2 regions of the Lacticaseibacillus thailandensis DSM 22698 genome follow, and region 1 is predicted to be linked to the other one. Evidence: predicted binding sites of a transcription regulator. Region 1 holds the regulator's gene; the other holds the start of a gene.

Region 1 (4,426 bases):
GGTCGGTCACGGCCGTGAAGAGCATGGGCGTCTTATTGTCCTGCTTTTGTAAAGCCTGTGCGGCGGGGGTGGCAATGGCCAGATTCAAATCATTTTTGTCTTTTTGCAGTTGCTGACTCATGGTCTTTAAGTTACTTTGGTCGCCCTGCGCGTTCACGTAGTCGAGTTTCAGGTTCTTACCACTCTTGTAGCCTTCTTTGGCGAGCTCCTGTTCAAAACCTTTGCGGGCGTCATCGAGGGCGCTTTGGCTGACTAATTGCAGGACCCCAATTTTGACGGTCTTACTACTACTGGTGCTGCTACTACTCTTGCCGCAGGCGGCTAGTAAGGTGACGGCGGTTAAAGTGGCGGCGATGGCGATAATCTGTTTAAACTTCTTCATGTTGATTTCCTCCCGGGAAAATAAAATGACCGGTCACGTGGGGGCAATACGTCCACGTGGCCGGCCTGTTATCTCTTCCGGAAGATAGAAAAACGCCACGTGTTCGAATTGCTTCGATCCATGTTGCGGTTGTAGGCATTATTAATTGCTACGGCCATCATGGATACAAACCAGCTGGTTTGCATCCATGATGCAAACCGCTATCTGTAATAGCCGTAGTAATACGCGTTGTTCAAGTTGTTACGTCGAATGTTAGACATAAGCGACACTCCTTGATAGCAGTTTTTATTACAGGGCTAAGAATATCCTCATTGTATTTTAAAGTCAACCGGTTTGGATAAATTTTTGTGGGTACCGGCCATCCCGGGGGAACGTCAGCCCTTATTTGATACGGCTGACAGGAATATTCAACTTTTTCATCATGTTGCGGTTAACGACCACGCTCACCTTAGCGGGAGCTTCAACTGCCAGTTGCTTTGGCTGCTGGCCCTTGATGGTCTTGAGGGCCATCCGGGCTGTTTGCCGACCCAGCTCCTTGTAGCTGATTCCGTTGGTGGCAGTACCGCCCGCCTGGACCATGGTGCTAGCGGCGGGAACGACGGGCGTCTTCGTGGCGGCAGAGACCTTACCCACGGTGGCCATGGCCGCGGCGACCGTGTTGTCGGCGGGTACGTAGATAGCGTCGACGTGCTTTGCGAGTACCTGGGTCGTTTGGGCGACGTCGTTGGTGGAAGCGACGGTCTTGGTGACTACGTGCATGCCCTGGGCCTTCAGTGCGGCCCGGGCCAGCTTAATCTGCATGACTGAGTTGGCCTCTGCAGCGTTATACAGTAGCCCCACCGTTTTGGCTTTGGGTACTAACCGCCGTAACAACTTGATCTGGCCGGCCACGTTCACCATGTCGGTGACGCCGGTTGCGTTTTTGTCCGGCTGCTTGAGATTAGTGGTTAAACCGGCCGACTTAGGATCGGTAATGGCGGTGAACAGTAAGGGTGTCTTGGTGTCGGCCTGTTGTAATGATTGTGCGGCCGAGGTCGCAATGGCCAGGTTCAACGTATTATCGTCTTTAGCTAGTCGCTGAGACATGGTTTTCAGGTTGCTTTGGTCACCTTGAGCGTTGAGGTAATCCAGCTTCAGGTTTTTACCTTGCTTGTACCCGTGTTTCGCCAACTCGGCGATAAAGCCTTTACGGGCGTCGTCGAGGGCGGTTTGGTTGATCTGTTGCAAGATGCCGATCTTCACGGTTTTAGTGGTGGTGTCGGCCTGCGCGGTCTTTTTACCGCACGCGGCCAGTAGGGTGATGGCTGCGACAGCGACGGTGGTGGTCATAATTTTAGCTAACTTCTTCATTGTTCATTCCTCCAGAAATTGTGTAGTGATAGGTGTCAAAAAAGCCAGCCACAGGATGAACTCTATCCGTGTGGCTGGCCATTAGTTTTTCCGGAAAAACAAAATCGCCACATGGATGAAAGATAATCCATGTGGCGAGTCAATGACGTGCTTAAGAACTTCGGCCTCATGGATGTGAACCAGGCGCGGTTCACATCCAACGTGTGAACCGCTATCCGAAAAAGCCGAAGAAAAAGTTATTCAGTTGTGTCTGCGCGCAGTGTTGCATAAGATGACCTCCTGAATGGGTAGCGGGAAAAAATTTGTTGCTCATAGAATATAACGTTCTACACAGCGTGTCAACATCTTTTTTTAATATTCACCTGGATATTTGCTCACAAAAAAAGCGGACCTGTCAGTCCGCCCGCGCGTAATCCTTATTCAAATTCGTCACGATAAAGTCCCACGACCAGGCCCAAAATGGTGATCGTGTCAAAATACATGTCACTCATGGTGTCGTTTTCGGGGTGCAAACGAATCCGCCCATCTTCGCGGTAGAAGCGCTTGACGGTAGCTTCGTCGTCTTCAGTCATCGCTACGACGACCTGACCGTTTTCGGCTTCACTTTGCTTGCGGACGATCAGTTTATCACCGTTCAAGATGCCCATTTTGATCATTGATTCACCTTGCACCCGCAACATGAAGAGTTCGTCCTCGTCATAGCTGAGTCCGGTAGGAACGGGGAAGTATTCTTCAATGTTCTGGGTAGCCGTGATGGGAACCCCAGCGGCAACTGTCCCGACAAGGGGAATGCCTTTTTCCGGAGCTACGCCAATATACTCGTACCCCGCGGGGGTCAATTCGAGGGTACGGGGTTTCGAGGGGTCCTTGGCAATTAACTGCGCTACCAGTAACTTTTGCAAGTAGGCGGCCACGGTGGACGAAGAACTGAGTCCAACAGCCTCACCAATTTCGCGGACGGTCGGCGGATAGCCACGGTTTGTAATCGAGTCGTTAATACTAGTGAGTATCTGTACCCACCGCTTCTTGGTCTGCTCAGCCATGATGATGTTTCCCCCTGTATGTTTCTTGTCTCCAAGATAGCATGACGAACACGTGTTTGCAAGCGGTATATCAACATTTTCGCCCAATTCCGGGTTTTATTTCCTAGGCGACTCAGTAAACCATTGGTTGGTGGTTCAAATCCGCAGCTGGTGGACGTGCAATTCCCAAGGAAACCGCATCTACAAGCAACGCAGTGACGTGCAGGGGGAAGTTTCGCCCTGGGTCGTCGAATCTGTTATCATAGTGGTAGGTAGTAACAGGTATTAGTAAAGGTGGTGTCGAAGTATGGAAATATTATTAACAGTTTTGGACGTGGTGCTCCTCGCCTGCGTGGGTTACAACGTTTACTGGCAATCACAGATCGAGGTGCACGCTAACTACGCTTACATGCAGATGTTCTGGGGCGTAGTGTTCGCCCTGCTGATTGCTTCTACGTACACCGCCAGCTGGGCATACGTCGTGTTCCTTGCTCTGTTCGTCCTCTTGAACGTCTCTGCGGGATACGGCGGTATCGCCAGCGACCGCGTTGTGGGTTACGGTATGTTCCAACGTGTGCTGCGGCTTTCCACATTAGCCGGTGTGACCATTTTGCCCGTGCAAACGGTGCGTGGTCGTCAACTTGTGATTGTGGTCTTTGCCTTCAATCCGCGTCGTTACGTACGGATGACCTTCCGGCAGCCGCTCGAAGCCCTCACCGTGAAGATCCGGCAGATGGTCCCCGATAACGTGCCCGTCGAAATTCAACAAGTTCAGTAACGGTTAACTAATAATGGCGTTCATCCGTGGAGGGTGAACGCCATTTTTGTCTGGTTAGTGAATGAGGGTCATGACGATGGGAATAGCCACCATCGCCAGCACCGTGGAACCAGCTACGCCCACCGCCGCAAACTCGCTGTCCGCGTCATAGAGCCGTGCCACCACGGGCGCATTGGTCATGACGGGCATGCATGACTGGATGATGAAGACGGTCTTCATTAACGCCGGCATGTCCGCCCCCGCCAGCAGAATCGACATAATCAGGGGCGCAAAGATGAAGCGTCCCAGCAGCACGCCCAGAAAGTCTTTGTCGAGGCGCAGCGCGTTACGAATACCAGACTGCTGGATGGTGATCCCGATGAAGAACATTGATCCCGGGACGGTCAGGTCCCCAACGTACTCCAAGTCGGCGGACAGAAAGTTGGGTAGCTGGATGTGGAGCATCACGATGATGATTCCGACGATAAAGCCCAGCAATGGTGGTGAGAAAATTTTACCCAACGCCCGTTTGAAGTCAAACTCCGCGTCGCCGGGTCCGTCGCGCTGGATCAAGTAGACGCCCACTGTCCAGAACACGGTGGTGTTAGCCATGTAGTAAACCAGGACGTACGGCACACTCCGGGCACCAAATAGCGCCATGTTTAACGGTAAGCCGATAAAGACCGTGTTGGAGTTCAGGAACATTGAACAAAACAGCCCGATGCGGCTACGGTCGACCCGCAGGAACAAAGCCACTATTGCGGACAGTACACCCAGAATTGCCATGGAAATTAGCGGGTAGCGCAGGTCCGGGAGTAACCGGATCAGTTCGCTGGCGGTGAATTTTTCGCTCACGGTGACCACCATGTACGCGGGCAGGGCGACTTGCGTAATGATTTTGGCAATAATTTTGCC
Region 2 (4,426 bases), on a different contig from region 1:
TCGAAGGTCGTGACGTTTGTGTCAGGCGGAAAGGCTTTAAAGTCGTAGTTTTCCGCGATGAAGGGCGCGTCAGTGACGTAACGCAGGTTGTTTTCGTCGTGGCGACTGCCTGGTCGCAACACCGAGTCGATGTAGTGGTACAGTTCGCTGGGCGTGTAGTGCAATGGGGCCACCAAATCGGTGGTGATATCAAAGTTAGGAGCGTCGTCAATCATTGCGTCGTTGACGGTTACTTGTGTAAGTCCTTGGTATAGTTTCATACTTATTCCTTCCCGCTGTGTTAGTTAATAGCGTAATCATAGTGACGGCTTCAGCTGGCATCTTCCAGGTACAACTCTTGAAGGTCACGCCGGTCTGAATTAGATAGCCCGATAACGTCGTGCAGGTAGACGTCCATACTGCCGTATTCCGACTGGATGGTGTTGAGGGCGCTGTCCAAGAAGGCCCCGTGCACCGTCCATAGGTCGTGGATACTTTGCAATAGGTTAGCGTTACCGCCGTGCGCCCGTGTTTCCTGCATGATGTCATCTAGTGGTGTCTGGATGAACTGATTGGCCGCCAGGTAATCGGCCCGAATGGTGTGGGCGTCTACCCCTAGGGCGCTGAGTAGGTATACAGCACCCATCCCGGTGCGGTCCTTGCCGGCGGTGCAGTGGAACAACGTAACGTGGTCCGGACTCGTTAGGAGGATCCGGAAGAATTCCTGGTAAGCGTGCTGGGCCGGTTTTTGCATCACCAAATTACGGTAGGTTATCACCATGTTTTTGAACCCACCCCGTGGGTCTTGTGAAAACTCCGCCTGCTCTTCCTCCCAGGTTTTAGACACCTGGGTCTGGTCGGTGATGAACACTGGTAAGGAGTGGTAGTGTGCCGCTGGCAATGGCCGGTCCGGAGCTTTAGTTTGTTCGTCTGGGGACCGGAAGTCGACGTCGTGGCGCACGCCGTATTCCCCGAGAAAGTGGACGTCCCGATCAGACAGTTGGTCCAGTTTGCCGGAGCGCACCAACCGGTGGCTACGGATACGCCGACCATCGGTGGTGGTGTAACCGCCTAGGTCGCGAAAATTAAAACCATGATGAATGTTAAGTAGGTTTGGTTGCATGCAAGCGCCGCCCTTCATGACTGTTTTTTGTACTAGCTCTAGTTTACAACGTGTTGGCGGGCAGGCCAAATATAATTGTGCGTGACGACCTAATTAAGTTTGTGGGGTGACTAGGCCTCGTCTGCACGGCGGCGTTTTTGGATGAGGTTCCCATCACTCGGCCACCTTAACCCTTGAAAACCGCGAATTTCAATACTGAGTTGGGTGTGGTGGCGAATCGCCGTCAGGGTAGCTTCAAGGCGAGCTAGGTCACCACTAGGCAACGAGTGCAGCGGGATGGACCGGTGCCGCTGTTTTTGCGGAATGATGTTGAAGAAGAAGTTGTAGCTGTGGTTATAGCGGTCATCAACTAGCGTGATCCAGTAGCGGGTATGACTGCGCCGAAGGAAGAGTTGATCGATCCGCGCGTTAATAATGTCGCCATCTTTACTCATAACTATTACCCCCATTGTGTCCGCCGACCAGATTGGCGCGGTTAATGGCCGTGCCTCCGGTCAGCTTGCTTTTAGCGTAAACGAGCGCGGTAAACCCAAAACGTGAGCGGATGGCATCGACCGTGCGTTCCAGCGTGTAGTCCTGAATTTGTTGTTTTACTGGTTGGAATAACTCGAGTTGTTGGCCGTTATCCGGTCCCAATTGGCCGCAACTAACGGCAATGTTGCGGACTCCTTCACCGTCCCAGTAGTGGTCAAAGATGCGCAGAAGGGCCGCCGCAATGGCGTGGTTACTGTTAGTGGCACTGACGGTGATCTCCGCCCCGAAACCGCCGCGGTTGGTGGCCGTAGCAGTTGCATAGTTAAAGCCGATGCCCAGGCTGACCTTGTGGCACAGTAAGTGGCGGTGGCGCAACCGGGCGGCCACTTGCTCACCAATTTCTTTGACGACCAGGCGAATTTCGTCCCGATGGATATAGTCCCGTGGTAGTACTTGAGAATTGCTGATACTCGGTGATTTGATTGGTTCCACCTGTCCGGGGTGGGCGCGGTCGATACCCCACGCCAGGGCGTAGAGTTGCTCGCCAATCAGGCCAAATTCGGCGCGCAGGGCGTACGGATTGGCGTGTGCCAGTTCCCACATATTATTAATGCCGATGCGGCGTAAGTGGTTCGCCGTTCGTTTGCCGATACTCCAGACGTCCTCCATGTTGGTGATGGTCCACAGCTGCTGGGGAATGTTCTGGTAGTTGATCTCCGCAATTAAGTCGTACTGGTGCTTGGCGTAAATATCGAGCGCAATTTTGGCTTGGAGCGGGTTGTTGCCGATCCCCACGGCTGTATAAATGCCGGTTTCATCATGAATGGTACGTTGGATTTGCCGTGCGACGGCCCACGGGTTGGGGCCAAAGAGGCGCCAGGAATGGGTCAGGTTGAGAATTGATTCATCGATGGAGTATGGCCAAATATCGGCGGGAGCCACATACCGCTGAAAAATTTGGTTGATTTGGAGATTCTTTTGAATGTACATGTTCATCCGTGGGGGCACGACGATCAAATCTTCGCTTTGCGGGAGGTCGCGCTGGCGGGATACGTTGGCTTGCAGGTGGAACTCCTCTTTGGCGCGGGGCGATGTTGCTAAAATTAGCCCACCATTGGTGTTTTCCTGTTCTGACATGACGACGAGGGCAGTTTTGAGGGGATGCAGGTCACGGACAACGCACTCGGCCGAGGCATAAAAGGAGCGGCTATCAATCAGAAAAAAGACGCCGTGTGGTTCGTATTGGTAATCCAAGAGTTACGCCCCCTTTGCTCTTCATTATACGAACATGTGTTCGTAGAGGCAAGCAAAAAAAGTTGTGCAAATCGGTCTCAGGTCCAGTGTGGTGGGCCCCGTTCTTAGTGATAATAAACATGGTTGATTACGTAGCACAAAAATGGAGGAGCGCAATATGAAGAAGATCATCTGGGCGGTCATTGCCGTAGTGATTATTGGCGGTGCCGGTGCGGTCGGGCTCAGCGAGTACTTAAACGTTTATCGGGCGCAGACGGCGTACGCGGTGGTACCACCCACACCACGCAAGACGATTACGCGGGGCAGTGACGGCAAAAAGATCACTGATAGCCAGGGACGCCAAGAGTATTCATATAATCACACCTTTAAGTGGGTGATGGTAGACGGACAAAAGCGCACGGTTGCCTTTGAACAATCCGGGGTACATCCCACTCCCTTCAAGCCGGGCAGTTACGTGAAGGCAGAGGTCAGCAAAACGCGGGTCACGAAGGGTCCCTTCAGTGTCGGCTGGCAGAAGATTCCGGCTAAGGTACGCGCACAACTTAAATAGTGGTAATAGTGTGGGGTCGGTGATTACCCATGTTAAAATAGGGCAGTGAACGGGAGGAAGACAGACATGGAATTTACGTTTCGGGTCACCGCGACGGCGGCCACAACCACTAAGCGCCTCCTGGACCGTTTCGGGGTGAGTCACCGGTTGTTTAAACGACTGGTGACGGCGCACGCCATTATCGTGGGCGATCGCCCCGTAGGCAATATTCCCCTGGTGACTGGAGATCAAGTAACGTTTACGCTGCCTACCGATAAGCCCGTTGCGCCAGCGCCTGGTCAGTTGGATGTGCTGTATGAGGATGCCAACTGGCTGGTGGTCAATAAGCCGGCGAATTGTGCGAGCGTGCCGGGGCCGAGTCATCCGGGTGCAAGTCTGTTGAACATGGCGGCGGGGTACCTTGTGCAGCAAGGCTACGGGGCCGTCCAGCCGGCAATCATTACGCGGTTGGACCGCGATACCATGGGCGTCGTCTTGATTGCTAAGCACCCGCTAGCGCAGGCCCGCTTGGACCGCGCGGGTGTGGATCAGGTGGTGCACAAAGAGTATTTGGCGGTGGTCGACGGTGTGCTGATCCAAAATTGGGGCCGCGTCGAGGTGCCGCTCGGGCGGGCCGATGACGGCATTCATCGGCGGGTAGACGTGGACGGCCAGTATGCCCGTACGGATTATCGGGTGGTTCGTCGCGGACAACGAGCAACAATGGTTCGTTGCGTACTTCGGACCGGCCGGACCCACCAGATTCGGGTACACATGGCGTACTTGGGGCATCCGTTAGTGGGGGATGCGTTGTATGGGGGCAGTGCCCGTGCACACGGCGGGCAAATGCTGCTCGCCCAACGCCTCACGTTCACCGATCCGTTTACGCGGCAACACATCGACGTACAGGCACCAGTGCCAGACAGTTTTAACCGGCGACTGGGTCAGATGACTTCATCTTCGTCAAGGCAGGCCACTTGACTTTTGCCCCGGATTCGGTAAACTTAATGAGTTACTAAAACACAATGAGGTGAACGAAATGCGGAACAACATTTTACTCGCATGCG

What was found. Region 1 encodes LexA, which represses DNA repair genes until DNA is damaged. Its sites were predicted from a motif close to CNAACANNTGTTNG; they were not measured.
Region 2: FD19_RS03670 (Y-family DNA polymerase) is a predicted target of LexA. The motif match lies at 2,860-2,873, and genes of this name have one in related genera.

Annotation. Positions count from the first base shown of each region.
Region 1 is NZ_AYZK01000007.1:31,557-35,982, forward strand. It holds gene FD19_RS08295 (ABC transporter substrate-binding protein) at 1-382, opposite strand, end outside; gene FD19_RS08300 (ABC transporter substrate-binding protein) at 764-1,732, opposite strand; gene lexA (transcriptional repressor LexA) at 2,149-2,775, opposite strand; gene FD19_RS08310 (hypothetical protein) at 3,062-3,532, shown strand; gene FD19_RS08315 (AEC family transporter) at 3,587-4,426, opposite strand, start outside.
Region 2 is NZ_AYZK01000002.1:4,489-8,914, reverse strand. It holds gene FD19_RS03685 (hypothetical protein) at 1-260, opposite strand, end outside; gene FD19_RS03680 (tyrosine-protein phosphatase) at 311-1,102, opposite strand; gene FD19_RS03675 (acetyl-CoA carboxylase) at 1,213-1,536, opposite strand; gene FD19_RS03670 (Y-family DNA polymerase) at 1,529-2,830, opposite strand; gene FD19_RS03665 (DUF1093 domain-containing protein) at 2,988-3,380, shown strand; gene FD19_RS03660 (RluA family pseudouridine synthase) at 3,447-4,340, shown strand; gene rpmG (50S ribosomal protein L33) at 4,399-4,426, shown strand, end outside.